2 linked regions of the Beijerinckia sp. 28-YEA-48 genome follow. The protein of the gene in region 2 interacts with the protein of the main gene of each other region in a pairwise test. Links are inferred from orthologs where the notes say so. Each region holds a gene or a part of one and is shown on either strand. Other genes may lie near its edges. The genes, in order: ftsH and hflC.

Region 1 (15,081 bases), 4.9 Mb from region 2 along the record:
GGCCGGTGCGAAGGGCACGCCGTGGAATGGCGTGCGCAACCACACCGCCAAACTCAATCTGATGGCGATGAAGCTCGGCGAGCAAGTGTTCTTCTACCACTCCAACGAGGGCAAGGAGATCGTCGGCATCGTCGAAGTGTCGAAACTCTATTATCCCGACCCGAGCGACAAGACCGGCAAGTTCGGCATGGTCGATTTCAAGGCGGTGAAGCCGCTGAAAACGCCGGTGACGTTGGAACAGGCGAAGACGACCCCGGCACTGGCCAAGATGTCGCTCGTCACCTCGTTCCGCCTGTCAGTGCAGCCGGTCACCGATGCCGAGTGGAAACTCGTCTGCAAGATGGGCGGACTTTGAAAGGCGTGAGATTCAACCGACCCCAAGCAGTTTGAGGGTATTGCCGCCAGCGACCATCCGCTGTTCAGCAGCGTTGAGACCGGCATGGACGAACGCTTTCTGCAGCCGCGCTGGCACATCCTTCTCCACCACGATTGGCCAGTCGGTGCCCATCAACACGTGATCGGCGCCGAGCAGATCGATCACGCAGCGCACGGCGACCGGATTGATGCCCATCGTATCGACGTAGACATGGCGCCGGGCCAGTTCCGGCGCGTCACTGCGAATGTTTTGGCCATTGCCAAACCCGCCAGCCAGCAACACGCCGCCCAGCGCCAATGTAGTCACGACGATGCGCAAATTTGGCGTCTCATCAAACGTACCGCTTTCAAGCAGCGAGATCAGCGCCGCGCTGTTGATCGTGCCGCGCGCCAGCCGCGTGCCGACGGGCCCGATCGCCGAGAAGCGTTTGTGAAGCGCGGCATCGGTTTGCGGATGGACGAAGACTGGCACACCGAGCGACGCGGCCGTTGCCAGCACGGGGCGCGATTCCTTGGCGCCGAGCAACAGATCGCCGCGCGCGCTTTCGACGAACACGCCGCGCAAGCCGAGTTCGCGCACCGCCCGCGTCAGCTCGCGGGCAGATTCATCGCCACCAAAAGCGTTGACCGTGGCAAGACCGTAGAGTTTGCCCGGATGTTTGGCGACCAGTTCCGCCATCTGATCGTTGATACGTTGTTGCGCGTCCTTCGGCACATTGCCATCAGCATCTTCGATGAAAGCGGTCGGTGCGTTGATCACCCGCGCGGCAATACCTGATCCCTCAAGCGAAGCCAGCAAGGCATCGGGGCTTTGCAGATTGCGCGTGATCGCTTCCCAGGTCGGGCGCGCTGCCGTCGGCACATTGGCCAGCGTATTGAGACTCCACGACGTATTCATAAAGTGATTGTGAAAATCGACGATCTTCAATGGCGTCGCGTCTTGCGCCATGGCACTCGTTGAGGAAGCTAATGTACTTGCGGCGACACCGGCACCCAGCGCCCCCAGAATGTCACGTCGCGATGCCTTGCTCTCAACAGCCATCATAGCCCCCATGCGCCAGAGTGGGTTGGAAAGACTACAACCCGGGCGAAAGGCTGTATAGGGCGCAGGGAAGGACCCAGTTTCATGGCTGGTCTGCCATATGATGGGCCTGTGACGATCAGCCGGAGCCGAGCAGATCGATCAACGGCGGAATCAATGGCGCATCGGCTGGCGGCATCGGATAGTCGCGCAACTGCGCCGCGCGCACCCATTTGATCGCCTGGCCCTCGCGCGGTCGCACGAAGCCCTCCCAACGCCGGCAGATATAGAGCGGCATCAGCAGGTGGAAGTCCGCGTAGGCGTGGCTGGCGAAGGTCAGCGGCGCCAGGCAATCTTCCTTGACGCTGATATCCAGCTCTTCATGCAATTCGCGGATCAACGCCGCCTCAGGCCGCTCGCCCGCGTCGATCTTGCCGCCCGGAAATTCCCACAGGCCGGCGAGCTGTTTTCCTTCCGGGCGCTGCGCGATGAGAATGCGGTCATCCGCATCGATCAGGGCAACGGCAACGACGAGCAGAATTTTCAAAAGCGGCCTTCCTCACGTCCAACGAGGGTGACAGCGACAGCCGGCTGATCCGGACTGACCCTGACCGTCTCGTACATCGTCGCGCCCTCGGGCGTAAAGGAGCCCTTGGCCGTGTAGATCTTCTGCGCCGTGACGAAATAGGTGCCGGGCGCCACATGATCGAAAGAGAAGACACCGCCTGCCCTGGCCCGGGTCGTGCGTGTGTACGAGGCATAGGTCCGGTCAGCATCGACCGACGGGATCCACATGGCCGGGATCGAAGACCGCCCGCGATAGAACGCCCGGAACCGCGCCACCGCATAGGACGTCGCCGGCACAAGCCGGACCGTCTCCCCGGTCAGTTGATGGGGTGTGCCATCACGGGTGATGAACAGCGCCTGGCCCTCGATGCGGTGAGGACCTTTTTCGTGGATGAACTGCGCCGCCTGTGCATCGAAGCGAACAGGCGGCGCGGTCGACGATGTCGACTGGCATCCGCTCACGAAAACACACGCCAGAATCACACCGCTAAAACGCATCGCCACGCTCCACCTAGGGTGGAACGTGGCTGATCGGCAGTGACAAAGCAAGATGATGCGGCGACGTCAGGCTCAGTCGATGGCGTAGCGAAAGCCGACACGCACCTCGTTGGAGGTCAGCGCCTTCGATCCCGGCGTCTTCGACGTATTGCCCATGTTGAGATAGCGATAGCCGATATCGATCTTGGCGCGATCCGTCAGCTGATACGCGAAGCCGGCCATCAACGCCCAGGCGAAGGCATATGAACCGCCGCTGGACACTTGCGCGCGATTCTGCACGCCATAGTTGATTGGGGTTGCCGCAATAGGTCTGCCGAGATTGTCGAAAGCGTAGAGGGTCGGCGGATAGCCACTCGGGAACGTCAGAGTTGGGCCATAAACGCTGCCATCCGATGCATTGTACCAATTATAGCTGGCCGATGTATTGCCGTAAGAAAAGCCAGCACCCGCGCCGACGTAAGGCGTCAAACCAGCAAAAGTGCCGAGATCGATATAAACGTTCGCGAGAAAGACCGAGCGCGTCAGAGTGGCTTTCTGAGCGGCCGTACATTTATTATTTTGAACGAACACGCCGAGAGGCGTGGTGCTGCCATCGGGGTTCAACCGATCGAAAGGCCCTGTGCTAGAGGGGCAGTTGAATTGTCCTGAATTGGCGTCCGCCCTGATCATATTGCGATAATCATAGGTAACATCCGCGCGGATCCAGTTGTTGAACTGATAACCGAAGCCCAGACCGAGAGACCAACCGTTCTTCGTTCCGCCGACATTGAGCAATTGCGAGTTCTGTGGCGCAGCCGTACCTATGGCGCCCGGCGCGCCGAAAAGCTGCGGAGTCATCTCGCGCGTGAACGCCGCGTCACCGCGCAGATACCACCCCGTACCAAGCTCCATCGGCACTTCCTGTTGGAGCGTCGGATAAGATGGATAGGCGGTGGGAAGATCCATATCAGCCGCGAATGCGGTCGCGCTCAACCCGGCCAGAGCCGCCGCAGTCAATGCCCCCAAGCGCATCATTCGAACATTCCTTCCGCTGTCTGGTCGATGCCTCGCCAGACGTTGATGCGGAAAGCATCGCAGCCATTGCTTAATCTCCCCTTAAGCATAAAGCGGCTTTCAACTTGACACTGCAAAAATACCTGGCCCGCCAAAAGCAAACGGCGCGGGAAACCCGCGCCGTTGCTCAAAGAATGCTTTTGCTGAACTCAGTACTTGCGAACCAGCGGCATCGGCGGCGGCGGCGCCATGATCGGCGGCGCGTAGTCGGCGAGCATCCAGCGCAGACCGATCGAGAAGTCATGCGAACCAGCACGCGAGAACTGCAGAACATTGTCGCAGGCACTGGTGCCCGGACCACCGTTGAAGCAATTCGGAGCGCCGGCCGAAGACTTGCCGTAGTTCAGATAGCGATAGCCGAAATCGATCTTCAGGTTCGACGTGACGTTGTAGCTCAGACCGGCCATGAGCGCCCAAGCGAAGCTGCTGGTCGTCTTGGAAGCGTAATAGCCGCCTGTCGGCGACGAGGCGAAGGCGCCGGGCCCGGCGTACAGATTGCTGTAGCCGTTATCGGTGACGCCGTGCATCGTGTTGCTGGCGAAACCGACACCAGCGCCGACGTAAGGCGTGATGCCATACCAGGTGCCGAGATCGACATAGCCGTTCAACAGGCCAACGAAGCTCGCCGTGTTGCCGCGATAGAAGTTGCGCAGCACATAGAATTGCGCGCCGTTGTTCCACGACAGCTCATCCTGGGTGGAGAAGCTGCTGGCGCGATATTCGGCCGTGATGTCGGTACGGAACCAGCTGTTGATCTGATAGCCGATACCGAACTTGATGAAGGTCGCCGCGCTCACCTGCGCCGGGTTGAGCGAATAGGCCGTCGGGATGAACCCTGGGCCGCCCTGACTCAGCGGGTTGGGCACGTTCTGGGCGTTGACCTTGTTATTCAGGCCAACACCGATATCGCCGCGTAAATACCAGCCGGAGAAATCCTGAACCGCCATGACAGCGGGGCTGCTGATCATCGGCGGCGGCGGCAGCAAATCGGCTGCACCCGCCGTCGTCAGACACGCAAGGGAAGCTGCGGCAACAATGAGGGCCCTAGAAACGCCCATGACTCGATCCTCTCGTTTTGCCGCACTGCCCAACGGCGCGCACGCAAAGTTCAACGAGCGGGATCATCAACGATTCCGGTTAATGGGGACTTAACCCTAAGACTTAACCTTAATATTGATAAAAAGCTGAATAAAATCAGTAGCTAAAGTGAGCCCGAATGGGTCATTCAGCGGCGAGTTTATCGCCTCGCCTTTCGATCGCGGCGCAGATCGAATCGACCACGGATTCGACCAGGGCGTGATCGTCACCCTCGCCCATCACCCGGATCACCGGCTCGGTGCCGGACGGACGGATCAGCAGCCGACCGTTCTTGCCGAGCTTGCTTTCGCCATCGGCAATGGCCCGCACCACCCGATCTTCGCCCAGCGGATCGCGCAGTGTCGTGCGGACATTCTTGAGAATCTGCGGCAGCGGATCGAACAGGTGACAGACTTCGCTCACCGGGCGCTGACGCCGCTGCACCACCGCCAAAACCTGCAGGGCCGAGACGAGGCCATCGCCTGTCGTTGAATAATCCGACAGGATGATATGACCCGACTGTTCGCCGCCCAGGTTGAAGCCATGCTCGCGCATATGTTCGAGCACGTAGCGATCACCGACCGCGGTACGCGCCATCGACAGGCCGATGGACGCCAGATAGCGCTCCAGCGCCAGATTGGACATCACCGTCGCGACAATGCCCGGCTTGCTGAGCCGGCCATCTTCCTTCCAGCTCTGCGCAACAACCGCCATCAGCTGATCGCCGTTCACCGGATGACCATGTTCGTCGACGATCAGCACACGATCGGCGTCACCATCAAGCGCGATACCAAGATCGGCGCGCACTTCGCGCACCTTGCGGATCAACGCCTCAGGCGCGGTCGAACCGACCTCGCGATTGATATTCATGCCATCGGGATCGACGCCGATCGGAATGACCTCGGCGCCCAACTCCCACAGGGCTTCCGGCGCCACGCGATAAGCAGCGCCATGGGCGCAATCGAGCACGATGCGCAAACCATCAAGCGATAGATTGCGCGGCAGCGTCAATTTCGCCGCTTCAATATAGCGTGCCCGCACATCGTCAACGCGTTTGGCGCGACCAAGATCGAGCGACTTCGACAGTTGCGCCGACATGTCGCTGTCGATCAGCGTTTCGATATGCCGCTCGACATCATCGGACAGTTTGTAGCCATCCGGGCCAAAGAGCTTGATGCCGTTGTCCTCGAACGGATTGTGCGAAGCCGAGATCATCACGCCGATGTCGGCGCGCATCGAGCGCGTCAGCATAGCGACGGCCGGCGTTGGCATCGGGCCAAGCAGCAGCACGTCCATGCCGACGGAGGTGAGGCCCGCGACCAAAGCGTATTCGATCATATAGCCTGACAGCCGCGTATCTTTGCCGATCACGACCCGATGACGGTGTTCGCCGCGCTGGAACACTAGGCCGACAGCCTGCCCCACGCGCAAAGCGAGATCGGGCGTAATCATGCTGTTGGCGCGACCGCGAATGCCATCGGTGCCAAAATATTTGCGTGCTACTGCCATCAAAAACTTCCGCTTCAGGCACCAAACGTGCCCGCCCAAACGTAGCTATCCAAACGTGCCCGGCCAAGCGTGCCAAGCAGGATGCTATATCACTGTAACGTCGCGTAATGTCGGAGTCTTTCCTTAAAATTCAACGTATTTAACGCTTCCCCGCAATCACTTATACCAACAACACGCCATCGGCTGGCCAGGGAATCGAGGAAAATCAATGACTACGATCTATCACAATCCGAAATGCGGGACGTCCCGCACCGTTCTGGCACGCATCCGCGAAACCGGCGTCGAGCCACAGGTGATCGAATATCTGGTGACGCCGCCAAGCCGCATGCAGATGCAGGCGTTGCTGAAACAGCTCGGCATGACTCCGCGCGACATCCTGCGCCGCAAAGGCACGCCCTATGACGATCTCGGTCTCGACAATCCCGATCTCACCGACGCACAGCTTCTCGATGCGCTCGGTGCGCATCCGATCCTGATGGAGCGTCCGGTGGTGGTCACGGCGAAAGGCGCGCGCGTCTGCCGCCCGGCCGAACGGCTCGACGAGATCTTTCCCGCATAAACAAAATGCCCGGCGCGAGCGCCGGGCATTGATCGTTTTAACGCCAACAGAGCTTACGCGGTCGGCTGCGGCTCCAGGCCACCTTCAGGCCGCGGACGCGGCTTGTTGGTGGTCGGCACCGGCGAGGAACGCGGTGCCGGCGGCTCATCCGTCGGCTGACGGGTGGGACGCTTGCCGTTGAGCAGATCCTTGATCTCGTCGCCGGTCAGCGTCTCATATTCCAACAGCGCCTCGGCGAGATTGACGAACTCGTCGTGCTTATCGGTGAGAATCTTCCGAGCCGCCTGCGTCGCCGTATCGACGAGCTTGCGCACTTCAGCGTCGATCTTCTGCGCCGTCGCCTCGGAAATGTTCTGCTGCCGGCCAACCGACATGCCAAGGAACACTTCTTCCTGGTTCTCGCCATAGGCCACGGTGCCGAGTTCTTCGGAGAAACCAAGACGCGTCACCATGGCGCGCGCCATTTTCGTCGCCTGCTCGATGTCGCCGGAGGCACCAGAGGTGATGTTCTCCTTACCGAAGGTCAACTCTTCCGCCATGCGTCCGCCCATGGCGACCGCAAGCTGCGAGGTGAACTCCTTGTACTTCATCGAATAGCGATCGCCTTCCGGCAAGAACTTCACCATGCCGAGCGCGCGACCACGCGGAATGATCGTCGCCTTGTGCACGGGAATGCCGGCCGGCACGAACATGCCGACGATGGCGTGGCCCGCTTCGTGATAGGCGGTGAGCTTCTTCTCTTCCTCCGACATGGCCATGGATTTGCGCTCGGCGCCCATCATGACCTTGTCCTTGGCGTCCTCGAATTCCTGATGGGTGACGATGCGCTTGTTGCGCCGCGCCGCCAACAGGGCTGCTTCGTTGACGAGGTTCATCAAGTCGGCGCCGGAGAAGCCCGGGGTGCCGCGCGCGATGACCTTAAGATCGACATCCGGCGCCAGCGGCACCTTGCGCACATGCACGCGCAAGATCTTCTCGCGGCCCGAGACATCGGGATTGGGCACAACGATCTGCCGGTCGAAACGGCCCGGGCGCAGCAGCGCCGGATCGAGCACGTCAGGCCGGTTGGTGGCGGCGATGATGATCACGCCTTCATTGGCTTCGAAGCCGTCCATCTCGACCAGCAACTGGTTGAGCGTCTGTTCACGCTCGTCATTGCCACCGCCGAGACCAGCGCCACGATGGCGACCGACCGCGTCGATTTCGTCGATGAAGATGATGCAAGGTGCGTTCTTCTTCGCCTGCTCGAACATGTCGCGCACGCGGCTGGCGCCGACGCCGACGAACATTTCGACGAAGTCAGAACCGGAAATGGTGAAGAACGGCACATTGGCTTCGCCAGCGACGGCACGCGCCGTCAGCGTCTTACCGGTGCCGGGCGGGCCCACAAGCAGAACGCCACGCGGTATTCGGCCGCCGAGCCGCTGGAACTTCTGCGGATCGCGTAAGAATTCGACGATCTCCTGCAAATCTTCCTTGGCCTCGTCGATGCCGGCCACATCCTCGAATGTGACGCGGCCATGCGCTTCCGTGAGAAGCTTGGCCTTCGACTTGCCGAAGCCCATGGCTTTCCCGCCGGCCCCCTGCATTTGTCGGGAGAGGAAAATCCAGAGCCCCAGGAAGGCAATGACCGGCAGCCCGTTGACGAGCAAGGTGACGAGCCAGTTGTTGCCATCGCTCGGCGGACGCGCCGAGATCGAGACATTCTTGTTGTAGAGGCGCTGAACCAGCGACGGGTCGCTCGGCGCATAGGTCGAGAACGAGCGATTGTCCGTATAATGGCCGGTGATTTCATGGCCAGCGATTGTCACCTCACGCACGCGTCCCTGATCGACATCGCCAAGGAGCTGGCTGAAGGCGATCTGCTGCGACGGCTCACGCTGGCCTGGGTTGTTGAACAACATCACCAGAGCAACGACGAGCAAAAAGATGATAACCCAGAGAGCAAAATTCCGGACGTTGGGGTTCATTCGATCCTGCCAATGGCTTCTGGCTCCAGCGCACTTTGCCGCACGCCATCCAGATCATGATCATATGTAAGCCGCGACCCGCTCCTTGCCAAGGGAAGCCGCTGTTGATGCTGCATTATGAACGGTCAATTCAGGCGGCAACGTGAAGCAAGTCTGACCGTAAACGGTGAATAGGCCTTTAGCGGCCGCGCCTTCGGCTGGGTTCCCGGCGCATTTCCAGCCGGCCTGTCTTGTCAAGCTTCAGAACCGCGCCGCCGAGTGTCCCCTGCCAAGCTTGATGCTGGGTCAGAGCGACGGAAATCGCCGCGGCCGCGGCCTCCAACCGGTCGAGGCGAAGGGCGCCATCGTTGCCGGTGACAGCGGCAATCTCGGCGCGCAAAATGGCGGCGACGAGCATGACCGGCAAAGCGGCGAAAGGCGCGAAATCAAGCCTCTGGCCCTCGCCACGTGCATCTTGCAATGGCGTGCGCACGAGCTGTGTCCGCTGCGTTTCGACAGCCCAATCGATGACGTCCTGGGCGCCAGCCATACGGCGGGCAAGGCGCGCCAATTCGGTCGCGCCGAGCCCCTGGGCCGCAAGTTGGCCGGAAAGCTGCCGCAGCCGTACCCGCGCATAGCGCGGATCGTCGTTCGAGGGATCGCGCGAGAACGGTAAACCGTTGTCAGAGCATAGTTTTTCCAGCGCCGGCTTGGTCCAGTCGAGCAGCGGACGCAGCACGGGCAGCCCGCCAGTCAAGCCATCTGTCGCGCTGACCGCCTGAATACCGCGCAGACCGGCGACGCCGCTGCCGCCGAAAAGCCGGAACAGGATCGTCTCGGCCTGATCGTCGGCGTGATGGGCCGTCGCGATAGCCGCAGCGTCATGGCGTCGCGCCTCCTCGGCGAGCAGCCGATAACGCGCTTCGCGCGCCCGTTCCTGGATGCGGGTCTTCGGATAGGGCCCGTCCCAGCGCAAAATGGTGTGATCGATGCCGGCGCCCTGGCACCAGGCAGCCACCGTGGCGGCCTCCTCGGCAGCCTCCGGGCGCAGGCCATGATCGACGGTCGCCGCCACGACGGCACCGCCACCCGAGCGTGACCATTGCCGCGCCAGCCATAGGAGAGCCATGGAATCCGGCCCACCAGAAACGGCGATCAGAATCCGTCCATGGGCGGCGAAAGGCGCGAAGACCTGCTGCGGATCGGGCGCGTCCTCAGCACTGCGCACGTTTGTATTCGCGGTCGGCAGCATTGCGGAGACTGGCCGAAATCTGGGGTTTACGCCCAACTTCGCTCCAAGCCGCGCAGGCCTGTTCCTTCGCCCCGAGCTTGTCCAGCGATTGGCCCAGACGATAGAGCGACTGCGGCACACTGCCGGACTTGGGGAAGTCGGTCGAAACTTTCAGAAACTGCTCGGCCGCTTCACGATGGCGATTGCGACGCGAGAAGGTCTCGCCGAGATAATAGGTCGCCTCCGGCGTCAGCCGTCCAGTCGGGTAGCGGCCGATGAAACCACGAAACTCGCCTTCCGCCTGCTCCAGCTGGCCCTTTTTGAATGTGGCCACGGCTTGATCGAACTCTCCGCGCGGCCCCGACACGGGTGGCAGCGCCGCCACCTGGTCGCCGGCAGCAACTGGCGGCCCCGACGGCTGCATCTGCTGCGGCCCCGGCGCCGGCAATGGCGCACTGCTGATCGAGCCCTGCCGCATCGGCTGGCCGGCGGGTTGGCGCGACATGCCGCCGTTCGACATGCCTCCGTTCGGATTGGTCAGATCGATCGGACCGCCGCCGTCATCACCGCCTTCGTCGATGATCGGCGGCCCCATCGAATCGATGGGGCCCTGCGGCAGGCGGCCGCCACGCGGCTGATCCGGCAAAGCGCCGATGACACGCGGCGCGCCCGGCGCATCGCGGTCGAGATCGGGATCGAAAGCATCGTTACGTCCGCCACGCGAGGGCAGCGGCGCAGCCGGCGCCGTGCCAGCCTCGCCACGGCGCTGCGGTTGCGGGCGGCCTTCGCCACCAGCCGGCGCACCGCCGCGCTGCATCTGCTCCTGCAACTGGCGATTTTGATACTGCAATTGCTCGATCTGCCCGGTCATCGAGCGCAACTGGCCTTCCAGCCGCTCGATGCGCAGCAGCAGGCCAGCGGCATCGACGCCCTGGGCCTGCTGATAATAACCGCCCTCGGGCACCTGTCCGGGCGGACGGTACGTCTGCGCCCCGGCATCCATGGGAAACATCGCCAGCCCAACAAGGGCGGTGGCTGCGGAAAACATCTTCAAAATCATTTGGTGAATCCGGGCCGTAATCACGAATTCGCTAAGCGCATCAGGCGCTGCGGAACCCGAGAACTAGCATAAAGGGCGCTTTGGCGAAATTGCGGCCAAGATCGGACGCCTCCAAGATCGAACACCTCCATGAAGCGAAAAGAAAACAGCGCTGAAAAGAAAAATGCCGGCGTCAGAGGACGCCGGCAGAGGTCTTCACCGAGAACGGACGACGCCTGGAGGACGCGGCGCCCGTCGCGCCGGGGAATTTGGAACTGATCAGGACCCGCCAGCCCCACCAAGCACGGTGACGGCACGCCGATTCTGCGACCAGCAAGAAATGTCGTTACAGACAGCCACCGGCCGCTCCTTGCCATAGCTGATGGTGCGGATGCGGCTCGACTGGACGCCACGGGCGATCAGATAGTTCTTTGCCGCTTCGGAGCGCTGCGCGCCCAGCGCGAAGTTATATTCACGCGTGCCGCGCTCGTCGGCATGGCCTTCGACCGTGAAGTTGTAACGCGAATACTGGCTGAGCCATTGCGCTTGCTTATCGAGCGTCGCCTGCGCCGAGGCATTCAACTCGATCGAGTCCGTGTCGAAGAACACGCGGTCGCCGACGTTGACGACGAAGTCCTGCTGGCTACCAGGCGTCGCGGCACCCGCGCCCGCGCCGAGACCAGCGGCATTCGGATCCTCAGTTTTGGAACAGGCGGAAATCGCCAGCGCCACGGTCAATGCAGCGGCAACGCGCAACAGACGAACGCCAGAGAAAAAAGACATACCGAAACTCCTTAACAGATGCGCGAACGGGCCCATCCGCGCCACCGTCAGCTCACCCATGTCGTAAGGCGCATTTGGTTAAGCGAAGGTTCCGTCAACCTTGCCGACAGGTTGTTAAAACGCGTTGCATTTTAGCCAATCACCGCCATGGTTAATAGATTGTGACCTTAAGCCGGAGGTTCGTGGCGGCAATGCGGCCTGGACCCGGCGCCACCGGCGCAGACCGCGATTTGCGCCGAAACCGCGATCACAAAGCAATAAAGAGCTGTAACGAAGGCCGATTTTGGGGCTGATTTAAGCTTCTTCCCACGCACAGGCCGGCACCGGAACCTTCTGACAGAACAGCAAAAATTGGAATTATTCCAAATCGGATCAGATGCTTTTTCGTTGCGCGCGTCAGCACGCGAGGGCATGGTCGAGACCCGTATATTTACTGGACGCTTCCATGAAACTGGCGCTCGAATCCGGCCTCATTCTGCTCCGCGAAGGTCTCGAAGCTCTTCTGATCGTCACCGCCTTGGCCGCCGCCATGCGGCGCGCCGGCGCCCATGAGCGCCTGCGTCCGCTTTATATCGGCGCTGTGCTCGCCATCCTCGCCAGCCTGGTCGCCGCCTGGATTTTCCAGATTTACTTCGATGGCACCCATGACGACCGGATCGAAGCCGTCGTCCTCGTCATCGCCGCCATCCTGATGCTTTATATGAGCGGCTGGCTGTTCCTGCGGCAGGACCCGAAGAAATGGAAAGCCGAAATGGCGCGGCTCAGCGGCGATGCGCTGACAGCAGGCACCGGCTTCTCGCTCGGCCTGATTTCCTTCCTCGCCGTATTCCGCGAGGGCGCCGAGACCGTGCTCTTTCTCTATGCGCTCGCCTCGACGAGCGGTGGCTGGTCGGCGGAATTGATTCTGGGCCTGGTCGTCGCCGCAGCGGCGCTCGTCGCCATCTATATCGCGATGCAATGGCTCGCCATGCAGATTCCCATCCGCCCGCTGTTCATCATCACGTCGGCTTTCCTGTTCATCATGGGTCTGCGCTTCGTCGGCGCGGCGATCCAGGAATTGCAGGAACAGACGATCGTCCCCTACGATCTCTCGCCCGCGCCGGACTGGCTCGTGTCGATCGCCGGCAATCCAACGTGGGAAGCACTTGGCGCGCAACTCGCCATCGCGTTGATTGCGCTTGCCGGTATTTTCACGATGCGCGGCAAGGTGCAGCCCGCAACCACGGGCTGATGCCCATCGCATGATGCGCGTTGCATCATGCGTTTCGGCAATAACGCATTTAACGCGCGCTAATAACGCGCCATGTAGACGCGATCCACATATCAGGGTTACTGTGTATCCGGAGCAACGCCCGGACCAAAATGCTAAAAATAGCCCTGTACAATCCGCTGTTCGATCCGGCGGAATTTTTCGAACGCTTGAGTGCTTTCCCCGACGTGCGTCTGACGGTCGCCGAGCGCGACGAAGACATTGCCGCTGCGGTCGATGGCGCCGAAATCCTCATCACCGGCAATCGTTTCTATCTGCCCGAACCGGCGGCTTTGATCCGCCAGCACGGCCGCGCCCTGCGTTGGCTCAACTTTGTCACATCGGGCATCGACAAGGCGGTCAATAGCGGCCTGCCACCCAATGTCATCATCACCAATGTCGCCGGACTGCGCGCCTTCGCAGTCGCCGAACATGCCTTGGCGCTGATGCTGGGCCTTGCCCGGCACCTGCGGGCGTCCGAGGCGGCACGCGTGAAAGACGAATGGGTGCGCGACGAAATTTCGCCGCTCGTCACCAATCTGGCACGACGACATCTGGTCGTCGTCGGCACGGGCGCGATCGGCCAAGAAATTGCCCGCATGGGTAAGGCTTGCGGCATGCGCGTCACCGGCATCAGCCGCTCGACCACACCGCTGGCGCCCTTCGATGACCTGCGCCCGCGCGAAGCCCTCGTCGAAGCGGCGCGTACCGCCGACTATCTGGTGGTGGCGGCGCTTGCCGGGCCGCAGACCGACGGCATGATTTCACGCGCCGTCATCGACGCCCTGCCGCCGACCGCCTTCTTCGTCAACATCGCGCGTGGCTCGCTCGTCGAAGAGCCTGCGTTGCTCGACGCACTGCAAGCCGGCCGCATCGCCGGCGCCGGTCTCGATGTGATGGAGACCGAGCCCCTGCCGCCAGGACATCCCCTCTGGTCGATGAAGAATGTGCTGCTGACACCCCATGTCGGCGGCGCCGGCGATGCCGGCGTGTCCACGGCCGCATCGCTGTTCATCGACAATCTCCAACGTTGGCGCGCCGGCCAACGCCTCTCCAACATCGTCATGGAAACAGACGGCAACAGAGCGACCTAAGAGAGAGCAACATAGTTTTAGAGAGGGAGAGAATGAGGAAGGGGTACGACTACATTATTCTGGGCGGTGGTTCCGCCGGTTGCGTCTTGGCCAATCGGCTCTCGGCCGACCCCGCTTGCACTGTGCTGTTGGTCGAAGCCGGGCCGCGTGATTGGGATCCGCTGATCCGCGTGCCGCTGATGGCCGGCCAGTTCTATCGCCGCAGCCTGCACAACTGGCAATATCTCACCGAACCCGAACCACATCTCAACAATCGTCGCATCGAATGGCCGCGCGGCCGCGTGCTCGGCGGTTCCTCCGCCATCAACGGCATGGTCTATACCCGCGGCAATCGCTACGACTACGACCAATGGGCGCAGCTCGGCCTGCGCGACTGGTCCTACGAGAAATGCCTGCCCTATTTCCGCAAGTTCGAAGATTTCGAAGACGGCGCCAATGACTATCACGGCGCCGGTGGCGAGCTGCCAGTCAGCCAGCCGCGCACCCAGCACCCTTTCTACGACATCTTCCACAAGGCGGCGCTCGACAGCGGCCTGCCCTACAATCCCGATTTCAACGGCGAACAGCAGGAAGGCGTCGGCCGCTATCATTCCTCGATCGGCAAAGGCGAACGCTGGAGCACGGCCCGCGCCTTCATCGATCCCGTGCGCAATCGCCCCAATCTCGACATCGTCACCGGCGCCTCGGTGCTGAAGATCACTGTCGAAGGCGCGCGCGCCACTGGCGCCGATCTCCTCGCCAATGGCCTGCGCGCACATATCCAGGCCGACCGCGAAGTGATCCTATCCTGCGGCGCGATTTCCTCGCCCACAGTCCTGATGCATTCGGGCATCGGCGATGCCGATGATCTCAAAGCCGCCGGCGTCACCGTCACAGTCGCGTCGAAGAATGTCGGAAAGAACCTTCAGGATCATCTCAACGTCCGCATGCAATATGCGGCCAAGAAGGAAGACGCGCTCTTCGGCCTGCGCCGCTTCGACCGCGCCGGCCTCGCCATGGCCCGCGCCATCTTGTTCAAGAGCGGCCCAGCAACGAAATTTCCACTGGAAGGTGGCGCCTTCATCAAGTCCCGGGCAG
Region 2 (15,110 bases):
CGCGGCGGCTCTCCGCTTGCGGCTGCGAGCCTGCCAGTGACCTCGATCAGGCGCGTCATCACGGCCTCGGCGGGCGCATCGGCCTCGATGCTGATGTTGGCGCCGGCATCGTGGATCATGCCGCAGAGTTGGCAGGGCGCGGCTGGGCCTTCGTAGAGATCGAAACGGCCGTCCGTCGTCACCGGCGCATAATAGCCCCGCAGGGTGACGTGCTCGCCATTGGCGGCGAGGGCGTGCGCACTCGCATTGCCTTGGGCGTCGACGAGGTCACCGATCTTGAGGCTGTTCTGATCGGCGGCGCGGACCGGGCGCGCCAACAGCGGCAGTGCCGCTAAGGCGAGGAGGAGATGGCGACGGTCGACCGAGGGGGTGATGGCGTCACAACGGAATGCGGAGTGACCAACGGACTGTTTCATGGCGTTCTCTCCTCGCTATTGAGCGAAGTAGAGCCCCAGGCGACGGGTCCGTCAATGGTCAAGGTCGACTCAGGGGCGGGTTGAAAATGTTTGCAGATGCGAACATGATTTCCCTCGACGTGGCGAAGGTGGGGCTTCAGCGATGGCAGTAATCCGGAATGCGCTTCTGGCGCTGGTGGGGATGATGCTCCTGGCAATGCCAGTGGCGGCGGAAATTCGGATTGCTATGGGTTCTGTCCTGGTGATGAATCCAGGTGATACCGCGCCGGGCCAAGTCGCCAGTTTCGAGAATGCGCTGCGGTCCGCGATCGCCGCAGCCGTGGAGAAGGCGCAGGGGAGCGGACGCTGTGACGTCAAGGCCGTCGATGTCAGCGAGCAGGCGATCAAAGGACGCCAGACAGAGGAAATGCTGCAGAGAAAAGGCTATTCGCAGAAGAATGGACTTTCGGACAGCAAGGTCGTCGTATCCGACGCGGTGAATGGCGCTGCCGGTTTCGATAACGATGGCGGTCTCGACTATGTACTCGAAGTCACCAATCTTGTGACCAACAAGACGGTCGCGTGGCTCGAGGGCAACGTCAAGAACAGCCGTCTCATTGAAACCGCGGACAAGATCGCGGCCGATCTCGTCGATCAGATGTGCAAGAAGAAGGTCTATCACTACACCGTGCAGGCCCACGATCTAGTGATCGATCATATGATCTGTGATCTGACCAAGCCTTTCACTCTGAGTCCGAAGGGCAAGATGTCGGGCCTGCGTTACACGTTCACGCCGTCGGGGGAGAACGGCGGCGGTTACTCGCTTGGGGGCTCGGCGGGTGGCGTGCCCTGGTCGGGGGGCGGCACCTATACGCAGGCGGTATCCGATACGGGCGGTACACTCACCATGAATGGAACGTGGAAAGTCTCGTCGCCGGTTGGCGGCTTCAGCCGCAATGCTTCGATCCCAGGCCGCTTGGAGGCCGTAACCTCGACCCAATGCGCGAGCGTGGACTGACGACAGGACAGGCGCGCGTCAATCGCGCTCTAGGAAAATCGCGTTTCGATAGAAACGTTCCGCACGAGCCCTTGCGCCGCTTCGACACTCATCCATTCGAACTCAGGCAATTGGTGGCGGAACCAGGTGAACTGGCGTTTGGCATAATGGCGCGTGTCGAGCTTGCCTTTGGCGATCGCGTCTTCGCGGGTCATCGTACCATTGAGAGAGGCAATGAGACCCGGCACGCCATGGGCGCGCATGGCGGGCAAAGCTGGATCCAGCGCGCGGGCCGCCAGCGCTTCGACCTCGTCGAGCGCCCCCGCCGCCATCATCGTATCGAAGCGACGGTCGATGCGGTCGAAGAGTTCGGTGCGTTCGGGCGCCAGGAAGAGGCAGCGACATTGGGTGGCGTCGAGCAATGGCGCGGCGCGTTTCTCCTGAAAACTCTTCAGAGGCTGGCCGGTCGCCTCGAACACTTCGAGCGCGCGCAGGATGCGTTGCGGATCGCTCGGGCGCAGGCCCGCCGCTGTCAGCGGATCGAGGGCTTTGAGGCGCTCGTGCAAGACGGCCGGCGGCAGACCCTCGGCTTGCGCCCGCACGCGGGCGCGCACCTCGTCGGGCACTTTCGGGATGTCCGAGAGCCCGCGCAGCAGCGCCTTGAAATACAGGCCGGTGCCGCCGCACAGGATCGGCAGGCGACCTTCTGCGCGCACTGCCTCAAGGGCTGCAACCGCGTCGGCGATCCAGAAGCCGGTTGAATAATTGGTGGCGGCATCGACATGGCCGAACAGGCGGTGGGGGAGGGCTGCTTCCTCCTCGACCGTCGGGCGGGCGGTGATGATGCGCAGATCCCGGTAAACCTGCATGGAATCGGCGTTAATGACCGTCCCGCCCAGGCGTTGGCCGAGCGAAATCGCCAGGGCGGACTTGCCGCTTGCCGTCGGGCCTGCGATGAGAACAGCCGAAACCAAATCTTTGCTCCGTAGCGGCCTAGGCACCTGCGTCCTGCCGCCTCTCTGATGGATGCCCTGTGGAACCCTATATCGCAACCCTGATCGCCAAACCCGGTAGCAAGGCCCTCAGCGCCGACATCGTGCGCAAGGCCGCCCGCATCGTGCCGCATGGCACCGTCGCGGCCTGGCTCGCGCCCGACGAGGCTGTGGATATCACCTTCGACCTGGGCGGCACCCGCATCGAGCCGAATTCCGATATCGAGCACGAACTGATCTCGTCCTATGCCGAGGATATCGCGCATGAGGTCAAGGCGCTGCCGGTTGACGTGGTGTGCCAGCGCAATGGTCATCGGCGCAAGAAATTGTTCCTGGCCGATATGGATTCGACCATGATCGGCCAGGAATGTATCGACGAACTCGCGGCGTTCGTTGGCATGAAAGAGCATGTGGCGGCGATCACCGAGCGCGCCATGCGCGGCGAGATCGATTTCGAGCCGGCTTTGCGTGAGCGTGTCGCCCTGCTCAAGGGGCTTTCCGCCAACGTGGTCGACAAGGTCATCGCCGAGCGCATTACTTTGACGCCCGGCGGGCGCGAATTGGTGATGACCATGCGCGCCAACGGCGCCTATACGGCGCTGGTCTCCGGTGGCTTCACTTTGTTCACCGGTCGCATCGGCAAGATGATCGGCTTCCATGAAGACAGGTCGAACGAGCTGATCGTTGAGGATGGCAAACTGGCCGGTCTGGTGCGTGAGCCGATCCTCGGGCGGGAGGCGAAACTGGCCTCGCTGATCGAACTGCGCGACGCACGCGCGATCGCGCGCGAAGACACTCTGGCGGTGGGCGACGGCGCCAACGATCTGGCCATGCTCGGCGAGGCGGGGTTGGGCGTTGCCTTCCATGCCAAGCCGGCGGTGGCGGAAGCCGCCCATGCACGCATCGACCATGGCGATCTGACGGCGCTGCTCTTCATGCAGGGCTATCGCCGCGATGAGTTTGTCTCCGGCGCCGTGCAATAAAAATGGCAATAAAAAATCGCCCCGCGTGAGGGTCACGCGGGGCGATAAATTTAAGTCAGATGCGGTGGAAGCTTATTCCACCGGCAGGGCGACGAAGCGCACTTCGCCTTGGGAATTGGCGACGAGGAACAGCGCCGATTTACGCCCCTGTTCCTTGGCTGCCTTCATCTTGGTGGCGATGTCGGTGGGCAGATTGACGGCTTCCTGGTTGATTTCCACGATCGTATCGCCGGCCTGGATGCGCTTGTCAGCGGCCGGGGAGTTAGGATCGACATTGGTCACCACGACCCCTTTGATGCCTTCCTTGATCGAGAACTTCGTCCGGTTGGCGTCGTTGAGGTTGGAGAACTCCATGCCGAGCGCCTTCTGCGTGGTCGTGCGCGGCTCGGGTACGGTGTCGTTGCGGCCGGGATTGAGCGCGGCCTGACGTTCGCCATCTTCGAGGCGACCGAGCTTGACCTTCAAGGTCTGCTCCTTGCCGCCACGCACGATCAAGACATCGACATCCTTACCAACCGCGGTGCCGGCAACAATGCGCGGCAGGTCGGCCGAGGTCTTCACTTCGGTGCCGTCGAACTTAACGATCACGTCGCCGGCCTTGATGCCGGCTGGTTTCGCCGGGCCTTTGTCATCGACGCCGGCGACGAGGGCGCCACGCGCCTTGCCGAGGCCAAGGCTGTCAGCGACATCATCATCGACGGACTGGATCTTGACGCCGAGCCAGCCGCGGCGGGTCTCGCCGAATTTCTGCAATTGCTCGACCAGCGGCGCGAGAATGTTGGAGGGCGAGGCGAAGCCGATGCCGACCGAACCGCCCGACGGCGACAGGATGGCCGTGTTGACGCCGATGACTTCGCCATCGACGTTGAACAGCGGGCCGCCTGAGTTGCCGCGATTGATCGAGGCGTCGGTCTGCAGATAGTCGTCGTAGGGGCCGCTGTTGATGTTGCGGTTACGAGCCGAGAGGATGCCGACGGTGACCGTGCCGCCCAGGCCGAACGGGTTGCCGACCGCCATCACCCAGTCGCCGACGCGGGTTTTGTTGCTGTCGCCGAACTTCACCGCCTTCAGCGGCTTCTCCGGCTTGACGCGCAGCACCGCCACGTCGCTCTTGGAATCCTTACCCAGGATTTCCGCCTTCAGGCGGGTGCCGTCGGTGAATATCACCGTCACGTCGGTGGCGTCGCCAACCACATGGTTGTTGGTGACGATGATGCCGGAGGGATCGATGACGAAGCCCGAGCCCAGCGAATTGGAGCGGCGCTGCGGCCGTTGCTGACTATCGTCCTGGCCCTGGCCTTGCCCCTGGCCACGACGGCGGAAGAATTCCTCGAACAGATCGTCGAAGGGGGTGCCGCGCGGAATGTTGGGGCCAATTCCAGGACCGCTGCGGCGATCGGCGACCGCTTGCGATACGGAAATGTTGACGACGGCGTCAGAAACCTGCGCCGCCAGATCGGCGAAGCTGTCCGGCGTGCCGCGGGCCAAGGCCGGCAGCGGCGCCAGAGGAAGGAGGGCGGCCGATCCCGTGCCAAGGGCGATCAGCAGTGCCGCGGACACCCGCCGCAGGCGCGGGGCCAGGGAACGCGAGGCAGGGGCGCCTTTCGCTGGGATCACCGGTTTGGTCATCGACATCATCTCCTCGATTGGCTCATCGCAATTTTGAGCCGATCCTGTTTTAACTTACATTCAGGCGGAAAAACGGATGTGTTTCGGCCTGATCACGGGAATGTCAGTTCCATATAGGACGTTCGGCGCAGACTTGAAGCCAAGTCTGCGCCGAAACGGGTGTCTTACTCAATGAGTGGGGTCAAAGACCTGCTCAATTGCTGGGTTTCGACCCGGAGGCCGGAGCCGCCACGCCGCTGGGGCGGTTGAAATAGCGGAAAAACTCCGTATTCGGGCTGATGACCATGCGGGTCTCACCCGGTTTCAACGCTGCTTCATAGGCTTGCATGGAGCGGTAGAAACCGAAGAAGCCCGGGTCCTTGCCAAAAGCTTCGTTGAAGACACGGTTACGCTCGGCATCGCCTTCGCCTCGGGTCTGGTCGGCTTGGCGCTGCGCCTCGGCGCGGAGGACGACAACGTCGCGATCCGCCTTCGAGGTGATGCGCTGCGCCTGTTCGGCACCCTGGGCGCGGTAGTCGGCCGCTTCCCTGGCGCGTTCCGTCTGCATGCGGCGGAAGACCTGTTCGGAAATCTGTCGCGGCAGGTCGGCGCGGCGGATGCGCACGTCGTTGATCTCGACACCGAACTTGGTCGATTCCTGGTTCACCTGATCGCGGATGCGACGCATCAGGTTGGAGCGGTCGTCGCGGACGAGCTGAACCATGGTCGCTTCGCCCAGCACGCGGCGCACGGCCGAGTTCAGGATCGAGGCGAGTTGGTTGTTGCCGCCGTTGATCGTGCGCACCGAACGATAGAACTGCAGGATGTCGGTGATGCGATAACGCAGGAAGGCGTCGACTTCGATGCGGTTGTTGTCGGAGGCGAGCACTTCCTGTTTCGGCGTTTCGAGATCGAGGATGCGGTTGTCGAAATAGACCACGTTCTCGATAAAGGGCGCCTTGAAGTGCAGGCCCGGCTCCTTGACGACGGCGCGGCCGGGAACCGGCTCGCCGAAGCGCAGCAGCAGGGCATATTCAGTCTGATTGACAGTGAACGTGGCGCTGTAGCCGACGAAAATCAGCGCCACGAGAACGATGAGGCCGGCAAAGCCGAAGACGGACTTGTTCATCGACGGGGCGCTCCCTGCTGCGGTGCAGAGGTCGGCGCGGCCGTGCTTGCCGCCGACGAATCGAGCATTTGGCCGAGCGGCAGAACCGGCACGACGCCGCCCTGACCCTGGCCAGCGCCCTGATCGAGAATGATCTTGTTGGCGCCTGCCAAAACACGCTCCATGGTTTCAAGATACATGCGCTCGCGCGTCACATCGGGCGCAAGGCGATATTGGTCGTAGACCTGGGTGAAGCGCGAGGCCTGACCGCGTGCTTCGGCAACCGTCTGCTCGCGATAAGCTTCGGCTTCCTGAAGAATGCGGGCCGCGCCACCGCGTGCTTCCGGCACGACGCGATTGGCATAGGCTTCGGCTTCGTTGCGCAAGCGATCGAGGTCCTGTTGCGCGGCGGTGACGTCGCGGAAGGCCGCAATGACCTGCTCGGGCGGATCGACCGAGAGCAATTGCACCTGCAGAATCTGCACACCGGCCTTGTAATCGTTCAGCACGCGCTGGGTCAGATCCTGAGCCGCCGGTTCGATCACTTTACGTTCGGCGGTGAGGATCTTCTGGATCTGCGTGCGGCCGACGATCTCGCGCATGGCGCTTTCGGAAACCGCCTTGATGGTCTCGCGCACCTCACGCACGTTGAAGGCATATTCTTCCGGCTTGGTCGGGTCGATCTGCCAGATGACGCGGAATTTCACGTCGGCGATGTTTTCATCGCCGGTGAGCATCAGGCTTTCTTCGGGCACATCGCTCTGGGTCTGATTATTCGGACGACGCGGGTCTTCGCGGGTGCGGAAGCCAATGTCGATGCTGTTACGGTCGGTGACGCGCAGCTTGATGACGTTGCCGATCGGCGCGGGCCAATTATAGCGCAGGCCGTTCTCGGTACGGTTGGTGAAGCGGCCGAAGACGGTTTCGATACCGGCCTCGTTCGGCTGCACCGTATAAATACCACTGGCGAGCCAGATGACCGCGGCGGCCGCCACGACGAGCGCGATACCGGCGCCGCCCATGAAGCCACCCGGGACCACCTGTTTCAGCTTATCCTGGCTACGGCGCAGCAATTCCTCGAGGTCCGGTGTCGGACCGCCGCCGCCGGAGCCACCGCCCGACGGACCTTGTCCCCACGGACCGGGATTATTGTTCGGACGCCAGGGTCCACCCCCACCCCCGCCGCTTTGATTATTCCAGGGCATGAACTTCCCTTCGTTTCCCCAAACCGCCCAGCGCGGCAATTGCGCAAAGCCCAACGCAAATAAGCGCTATCGGGCTAGTTTTCAACGTATAAGCCGGATTTACGATCGTTCGTAGGTGACGAAGGTAAATGGTGCCTGGTCGTTCGGGCCGAGTTCCAGCCCTCCGGGCCCATGGGCGGTGCGTTGGACCAGACGCCAGGCGCCGGCGTCAACCTGGGGGAAGTACGTATCCCCCTCGGGGGCCAGATCGACTTCGGTAATTTCGAGCCGGGAGGCGAGCGGCATGGCCTGGGCGTAGATCTCGCCACCTCCGGCAATGATGATTTCGTTGGCGCCCATGGCCGCGGCGCGCTCGTGCGCGATCTCGAGGGCTGTTTCGAGGGTCGGGGCCGTCAGGACACCGGGCGCGGTAAAGGCGGGATTGCGGGTGATGACAATGGTTTCGCGGCCGGGCAGCGCTTTGCCGATCGACTCGAAGGTCTTGCGGCCCATGACCATCGGCTTGCCCCAGGTCAGCGCCTTATAGCGCTTGAGATCGGTCGACAGCCGCCAGAGCAAGCGGTTGTCGCCGCCGATGACGCGGTTGCTGGCAACCGCGGCGACGAGGACGATGGGAAGTGTACCAAGCTTGCCCGCGTTCACACCGCCACCGGCGCCTTGATCAGCGGATGCGGATCGTAATTCTCGAAAGCAATATCGTCATAGTGGAAGTCGAACAGCGACTTCACGGCCGGATTGAGTTTCAGGCGCGGCAGCGGCCGGGGCTCGCGCGTCAATTGCAGGCGGGCCTGTTCGAAATGGTTGTTGTAGAGATGGGCGTCGCCGAAGGTGTGCACGAAATCGCCAACCTCAAGCCCGCTCACATGCGCGATCATATGGGTGAGCAGGGCATAGCTGGCGATATTGAACGGCACGCCGAGGAACACATCCGCCGAGCGCTGATAGAGCTGGCAGGAGAGGCGGCCGTTGGCGACATAGAACTGGAACAGGCAATGGCACGGCGCCAGTTTCATCGCCGGCAGGTCGGCGACGTTCCAGGCGGAAATGATCAGGCGGCGCGAATCCGGATTGCGCTTGATCTCGCTGAGCAGCGCCTTGAGCTGGTCGTGGGGCTGGCCGTCGGCGCCCGTCCAGGAGCGCCATTGATGGCCATAGACTGGGCCGAGGTCGCCGTTGGCGTCTGCCCACTCGTTCCAGATGCTGACGCCGTGGTCGTGGAGATAGCGGACATTGGTGTCGCCGGCGATGAACCAGAGCAGTTCATGGACGATGGATTTGATATGGACGCGCTTGGTTGTGACCAGCGGAAATCCTTCGCTGAGATCGAAGCGCATCTGATGGCCAAACACCGAGCGGGTGCCAGTGCCGGTCCGGTCGGATTTGTCCGCTCCCGTTTCGAGGATGCGGCGCATGAGATCGAGATAAGGGCGCATGGTGTCCAGGCAAATGGAATTCGGCAAATGGAATTTGCGTCAGTCTAGCGCGAGACAGGCATTTCGTCGCGGCCGATGGTTGGGCAGTTCACAAGGGTTTCGCCGCGACCAAGTGGCACGCCGCCCACTGTGGAAAATGTCAAAGACCGATGAAAACTTGGTCATTTCTGGCGATTGACAGCGCCTAGATAGCCGTTTCAACTGCCCTTGTATTCGTCGGGACGAATTGAGGACGGCTGGTCATCGAGGGGGTGACGGGCTGTTCATCGTCGACGGGAGGGGACTATGAAACGCACTTTGATCGCGTCCGCGGTGGCGGCGCTCGTATCGCTGTCGTCGGCTGCCTATGCCGATGTCGTCAAATTCGGCATCATCGCACCGTTTTCCGGGCCGTTCGCGGTCTGGGGCACGCAATTCAAGGATGCCGTCGATGCTTTTCAGAAATTGAATGGCAAGAGCGTCAACGGCCACGAAATCCAAGTGATCTGGCGCGACGAAGGCGCCGGCGATGCCTCGAAGTCGCGGCAGTTCGCGGAAGAACTGGTCCTGCGTGAAAAGGTCAATGTCCTCGGCGGGTTCGCGCTGACGCCGGACGCCTTGGCGGTCGCCGAAGTGATCTCCGAATCAAAGACGCCGACGATCATCCTCAATGCCGCGACCTCGATCGTCACGCGTAAATCGCCTTATTTCATCCGCGTCAGCATGACGGTGGCGCAATATATCTCGCCGCTCGGTGGCTGGGCGACGCAGAACGGCATCAAGTCCGCCTATGTGATGGTCAGCGACTATGCGCCGGGCCATGATGCGGAAGGCGAGTTCATCAGCGGTTTCGAGAAGGGCGGCGGCAAGATCGTCGGCAAGGACCGTATCCCGCTGAATGTCACCGATTATGCGCCCTATATGGAACGCGCCTTGCAATCGAAGGCCGATGGGCTGTTCATCTTTTCGCCCGCCGGCGCGCCGTCGGTGGCCATGGTGCGTGAGTTCGAGCGTCGTGGTCTGAAGACGGCCGGGATGAAACTGATGGGCTCGGGCGAGATGCAGGAAATCTTCCTGCCGTCGTTCGGCGATTCAATCATAGGCGCGATTTCCTCGACCCACTATACCGAGTCGAACCAGCGGCCGGAGAACGTCGCCTTCCGGAAGGTGTTGAACGAAGTGACCGGCAAGGACACCGTTCCCGACATGGCCTCCATCGCCGCCTGGGACGCCATGGGGCTCGTCTATTCCACGGTGAAATCGCTTGGTCCGAAATTCACGGGCGATCAGGCGATCGACTTCATGAAGAACCAGACGATCAACAGCCCGCGTGGTCCGGTCAAGTTCGATCCGAAGGAACGCGACATCATCCAGAATGTCTATGTCCGCGAGGTCAAGAAAGTCGACGGCAAGTTGATCAATGTCGACATTTCGACGACCGAGGGCGTTCGCGATCCGTGGAAGGACAACAATCCGAACGCCAAATAGCCCCAGCAAGAGCGTTGGCAAATGATCCTGCCTGATCGTTTGCCTCATCGTCTTGCTGCATGGCCTGGTGAAGTCTTGCTGGAGAGGAAGAAGATGAAACGTGCCTTGGTCGCGACGGTTGTCGCGGCGATGATGTTTGGTGTGTCGTCAGCCCATGCCGACGTGATCAAGTTCGGCATCATCGCGCCGTTTTCCGGGCCGTTCGCGGTTCTGGGCAAACAGGCGAAGGAAGCGGTCGAGGCTTTTCAGAAACTCAACGGCAAGACGGTCAACGGCCATGAAATCCAGGTGATCTGGCGTGACGAGGGCGCGGGTGACGCGGCCAAGTCACGGCAGTTCGCCGAGGAGCTGATCCTGCGCGAGAAGGTCAATGTGCTCGGTGGTTTCGCGCTGACGCCGGATGCCATCGCGGTGGCCGAATTGATCACCGAGGCGCAGACGCCGACCGTCATTCTCAACGCGGCGACGTCGATCATCACGCGTAAATCACCTTATTTTATCCGCGTCAGCATGACGGCGGCGCAATATATCTCGCCGCTCGGTGGATGGGCGACGAAGAACGGGGTCAAGACCGCCTATACGATGGTCAGCGATTATGGCCCGGGTCTCGATATGGAAGGTGAATTCACGTCCAGCTTCGAAAAGGGCGGCGGCAAGATCGCCGGCAAAGATCGGGTGCCGCTCAACGTCACCGATTTCGCGCCCTATATGGAGCGCGCTTTGCAATCGAAGGCCGATGCGCTGTTCATCTTCGCGCCGGGCGGCGCGCCTTCGGTGGCGATGGTGCGTGAGTTCGAGCGTCGTGGTCTGAAACAAGCGGGCATGAAGCTGCTCGGCTCGGGCGAGATGCAGGAAATCTTCCTGCCGTCCTTCGGCGATTCCGTGCTCGGGGCGATCTCGTCCAATCATTATACCGAATCGAACCAGCGGCCGGAGAACATCGCTTTCCGCAAAGCGCTCAACGATTCCACCGGACGTGAGGCGGTTCCCGATATCGTCGCCGTGGCCTCGTGGGATGGCATGCAGCTCGTCTACGAGACGGTGAAAGCTCTTGGGCCGAAATTCAGCGGCGACCAGGCGATCGATTTTATGAAGAAGCAGACGATCAAAAGTCCACGCGGTCCGATTTCCTTCGATCCGAAGGAGCGCGACATCATTCAGAATGTCTATGTCCGCGAAGTCAAAAAGGTCGACGGTAAGGTCATCAATGTCGATATCGCCACGTTCGAAAATGTTCGCGATCCGTGGAAGGACAATAATCCGAACGCCAAATAGCGCGTCCATCAGGGGCGCGCCCAGCGGCGATCGCAAGAGTCTTTATCGCATGAGCCTTAGTCGCGTGAGCCTTTATCCGATGCCAGCAGGGGAGTTCCAGTGACGCAGTTCTTGACGATCCTGTTGGACGGGATGTCCTACGGGATGGTGCTCTTCATCATCTCGGTTGGATTGACCGTGACGATGGGACTGATGCGGGTGGTCAATCTTGCCCATGGCGCTTTCGCCATGATTGGCGGCTATATTGCCGCTGTCCTGGTTCTCAAACTGGGCGTCCCGTTTCTCCTCGCGTCGCTGCTCGCTGCTGTCGCCGCAGGTCTTCTCGGCGGCGTCGCGGAATTGACGGTCTACCGTCCGCTCTATCGCAAGGGCGAGCTGCCGCAGGTGTTGCTCACCATCGGCCTGTGCTTCGTGGCGATTGCCGCGCTAACCTTCTTCGTGGGGCCGACGCCGCTGCCGGCCATCGTGCCAGCCTGGCTCGACCAGATGGTCGATATCGGCTTTCGCCTCTATCCCGCCTACCGCTTGTTCCTGATCGCGGTGGGCGCCGTGCTGGCTTTCATCGTCTGGCTGATCATCGAGCGCTCGCTGTTTGGCGCACGTTTGCGCGCGGCGGTGGATGATCCGCAGATGGCGCGGGCGGTGGGCATGGATGTCAATCGCATGTTCACCGTCACGTTCGTTGGCGGCTGCGCCCTGGCAGGCTTCGGCGGCGCGATCGGTGCGGGCGTGCTGCCACTCGAGCCGTTCTATGCGCTGCGCTATCTGGTCTATTTCCTGATCGTCGTGGCTGTTGGCGGCATGGGCAGCTTTCGCGGTTCGCTGCTGGCGGCGCTTTCGATCGGCATCATCGACACGGCCGGCCGCTATATCGTGCCGCAGTTTGGCGGCTTCCTGCTCTATCTCCTGGTGTTCGGTCTGTTGTTGTGGCGGCCGAACGGTCTCTTGCCGCCGAAGTCAGTCGCATGACCCAACTCACGCAAGCTCCCGCCACCACCGCTCCGGCGCACACGTTCAAGCCCAGCATGCTCTGGCATGCTTTGCCCTGGGCGTTCGCCATCGGCATTTATTTCATCGCCGACGGCTATCATGGCCTCGGCACCAATATCATGATTTGGATCCTGTTCGCCGTGTCGCTCGACCTGGCGCTGGGCTATGGCGGCATCATCACGCTGGGCCACGCGGCTTTCTTCGGCGCGGGGGCTTATTGCGCCGGTGTTTTCGCCATTCACGTCAACCCCGATCCGATCCTTGGTCTGTTGGTGGCGACGGTCTTCGCCGGGCTGATCGGCTTTATCACTGGCATGCTGATCCTGCATACGCGCGGCGAGACGCTGCTGATGCTGACCTTGGCTATCGCCGCGATCTTCTACGAGGCGGCCAATCACGCACGCTGGCTGACAGGCGGCGACGATGGCCTGTCGGGCATTCGCGTCGCGCCCGTGCTCGGGTTGTTTCGTTTCGATCTCTGGGGCAAGACGGCCTATCTATATACGCTCTCGGTGTTGTTCGTCTGGTTCATCGTCGCTTTCGTGGTGGTGCGCTCGCCTTTCGGCCGTTCGCTCGATGGCATCCGCCAGAACACCAAGCGCATGCGGGCGATCGGCACGCCGGTGTGGTGGCGGCTTGTCGCCATGTATGCCTTGTCGGCGGCCATGGCTGGCAGTGCCGGCGCGCTGATGGCGCAGACGACACGCATTGTTGGCCTATCGTCGCTGGAACTGCTGACATCGGGCGTCGTCGCGGTGATGCTGGTGCTGGGCGGCGAGCGGCGGCTCTATGGCGCCTTCATCGGCGCGACGATCTATGTGCTCGTGCAGGATCTCGCCGGCGCCATCAGCCCGTTCATCTGGATGTTCGTCATCGGTCTGCTGCTGATCGTGATCGTCCTGTTCTTCGAAGGCGGATTGATGGGCATCATCGATGACATTGTCGGCAAGTTGAAAGGCCGCGAGCGCAAGGATCAGCGCCCGTGAGCGAAGCCGATCCCATCCTCAAAGTGCGCGGCCTGTGCAAGAATTTCGGCGCGTTGGCGGTGACCCAGCACGTCGATCTCGATCTGGCGCGCGGCGCGCGCATCGGCCTCATCGGGCCGAATGGCGCCGGCAAGACCACATTGGTCAATCTGCTCACCGGCATGCTGTCGAACGATGCCGGCACGATCGTCGTCGATGGCCAGAACCTCGAACAGGCTAAGCCTGAAACACGGGTGCGCCACGGTCTGGTGCGCACGCATCAGATCAATACTCTGCTGATGGAGACGAATGCGCGCGACAATGTCGCCATCGCCGTCGCCGAACGCGAGAAATATGCCTGGCGCATGCTGCGCTACGGATCGCAGTGGCGAACCTGTCTGGCTGAAGCGCAGCACTATCTTGAGGAAATGGGCATCGGTCATGTGGGCGATCGTCGCGTGTCGGAAATGCCCTATGGCGAGCAGCGTCTGCTCGAGATCGCCATCGGCCTGTCGCTGAAGCCGCGCATTCTGCTGCTTGACGAACCGGCCGCCGGCATTCCTTCCACCGAAGCGCATGTCATCCACGATGCGCTTGAACGTTTGCCGCGCGACATCGCGATCCTGCTCATCGAACATGACATGGATCTGGTGTTCAAATTCGCCAAAGAGATCGTCGTGCTGGTGATGGGGCGGGTGTTGACCCGGGACGTGCCCGCCAATATTTCCGCTAATGCCGAAGTGCGTTCGGTCTATCTGGGACGGAGCGCGGTATGAGCATCGGTATCTCAGCGCAAAATCTGGTGGCGGGCTACGGGCCGACGATCGTGCTTGATGGCCTGTCTGTTGATGCGCCAGCCGGGACGACACTGGCGGTGCTGGGGCGCAACGGCGTCGGCAAGACGACCTTGCTCTGCACCTTGATGGGGCTGACCAATCGCACCCAGGGCGCGATCCAACTTGGCAAGCGCGATATCACCGCGCTGCCGACCCATCAGCGGGTGCATGCCGGCCTCTGTTATGTGCCGCAGGAACGACGCATTTTTCCTTCGCTCACGGTGGCGGAAAATCTCGCCGTCTCGGTCATTCCGGGCGGCTGGACGCCGGAGGCGGTGTTCGATCTTTTTCCCAGCCTTGCCGCGCGCCGCAACAATGCCGGCAATCAGCTTTCAGGCGGCGAACAGCAAATGCTGGCGGTCGGCCGGGCCCTGGTTGGCAAGCCGGACGTGCTGCTGCTCGACGAGCCGATGGAGGGACTGGCGCCGATCATCGTCGAGACGCTGTTTGAGGCGCTCGGCCGCATCCGCAAGGAAAGTGGCATGACCATGCTTCTGGTTGAGCAAAAGATTGATCTCGCCATGGATTTTGCTCAGGACGCCATCGTGCTTGATCGCGGCAAAGTGGTCTGGACCGGCACAACTGCCGCGCTCAAGGCTGATGAAGAGGCGCAGCACAACTACCTCAGCGTCGGCGTTTGAGCGGACGGCGATAATTGACGTCATGATCACGTGAAATTGAAGCTTTAACCGGCCGATGTCGCGCACTACATTCCGGTGCCGCACACTACATTAGGGTGTCCGCCGTATGCGGCGCCCCGGCGTCTGAGGCAAATCGCGTTTCGATAGAACACGATTTGCCGAGGATTTCTATTTGACGCGTCTGCGAGACGCTATGGCCGGCATTGGAGTTCCAT

Evidence for each region.
Region 1: the proteins of hflC (region 2) and ftsH interact in binary tests that used the Escherichia coli proteins (3 or more experiments, as listed by UniProt). The link is inferred for Beijerinckia sp. 28-YEA-48 from one-to-one orthologs.

What each region holds. Positions count from the first base shown.
Region 1 is NZ_FNSI01000001.1:5,028,962-5,044,042, reverse strand. The notes cover bases 6,172-9,141. They hold ftsH (ATP-dependent zinc metalloprotease FtsH), read right to left. Parts: upstream 8,630-9,141; coding sequence 6,713-8,629; downstream 6,172-6,712. Other genes in these bases: tilS (tRNA lysidine(34) synthetase TilS), read right to left, coding at 8,808-9,141; arsC (arsenate reductase (glutaredoxin)), read left to right, coding at 6,309-6,659. Outside these bases: BLW50_RS23645 (EVE domain-containing protein), read left to right, coding at 1-355; BLW50_RS23640 (amidohydrolase family protein), read right to left, coding at 368-1,417; BLW50_RS23635 ((deoxy)nucleoside triphosphate pyrophosphohydrolase), read right to left, coding at 1,536-1,943; BLW50_RS23630 (carboxypeptidase regulatory-like domain-containing protein), read right to left, coding at 1,940-2,461; BLW50_RS23625 (outer membrane protein), read right to left, coding at 2,534-3,475; BLW50_RS23620 (outer membrane protein), read right to left, coding at 3,664-4,572; glmM (phosphoglucosamine mutase), read right to left, coding at 4,736-6,100; more of tilS, read right to left, coding at 9,142-9,836; BLW50_RS23595 (tetratricopeptide repeat protein), read right to left, coding at 9,823-10,899; peptidoglycan-associated lipoprotein Pal, read right to left, coding at 11,158-11,661; BLW50_RS23585 (FTR1 family iron permease), read left to right, coding at 12,107-12,892; BLW50_RS23580 (D-2-hydroxyacid dehydrogenase), read left to right, coding at 13,024-14,004; BLW50_RS23575 (GMC family oxidoreductase), read left to right, coding at 14,037-15,081. UniProt on the Escherichia coli protein: Acts as a processive, ATP-dependent zinc metallopeptidase for both cytoplasmic and membrane proteins. Plays a role in the quality control of integral membrane proteins.
Region 2 is NZ_FNSI01000001.1:127,140-142,249, forward strand. The notes cover bases 4,148-7,146. They hold hflC (protease modulator HflC), read right to left. Parts: upstream 6,105-7,146; coding sequence 5,190-6,104; downstream 4,148-5,189. Other genes in these bases: BLW50_RS00585 (Do family serine endopeptidase), read right to left, coding at 4,148-4,996; hflK (FtsH protease activity modulator HflK), read right to left, coding at 6,101-7,146. Also shown: BLW50_RS00565 (hypothetical protein), read right to left, coding at 1-416; BLW50_RS00570 (hypothetical protein), read left to right, coding at 559-1,413; tRNA (adenosine(37)-N6)-dimethylallyltransferase MiaA, read right to left, coding at 1,443-2,366; phosphoserine phosphatase SerB, read left to right, coding at 2,426-3,367; more of BLW50_RS00585, read right to left, coding at 3,440-4,147; more of hflK, read right to left, coding at 7,147-7,288; BLW50_RS00600 (dihydrofolate reductase), read right to left, coding at 7,388-7,930; BLW50_RS00605 (thymidylate synthase), read right to left, coding at 7,927-8,721; BLW50_RS00610 (ABC transporter substrate-binding protein), read left to right, coding at 9,007-10,188; BLW50_RS00615 (ABC transporter substrate-binding protein), read left to right, coding at 10,282-11,463; BLW50_RS00620 (branched-chain amino acid ABC transporter permease), read left to right, coding at 11,563-12,432; BLW50_RS00625 (branched-chain amino acid ABC transporter permease), read left to right, coding at 12,429-13,439; BLW50_RS00630 (ABC transporter ATP-binding protein), read left to right, coding at 13,436-14,194; BLW50_RS00635 (ABC transporter ATP-binding protein), read left to right, coding at 14,191-14,895.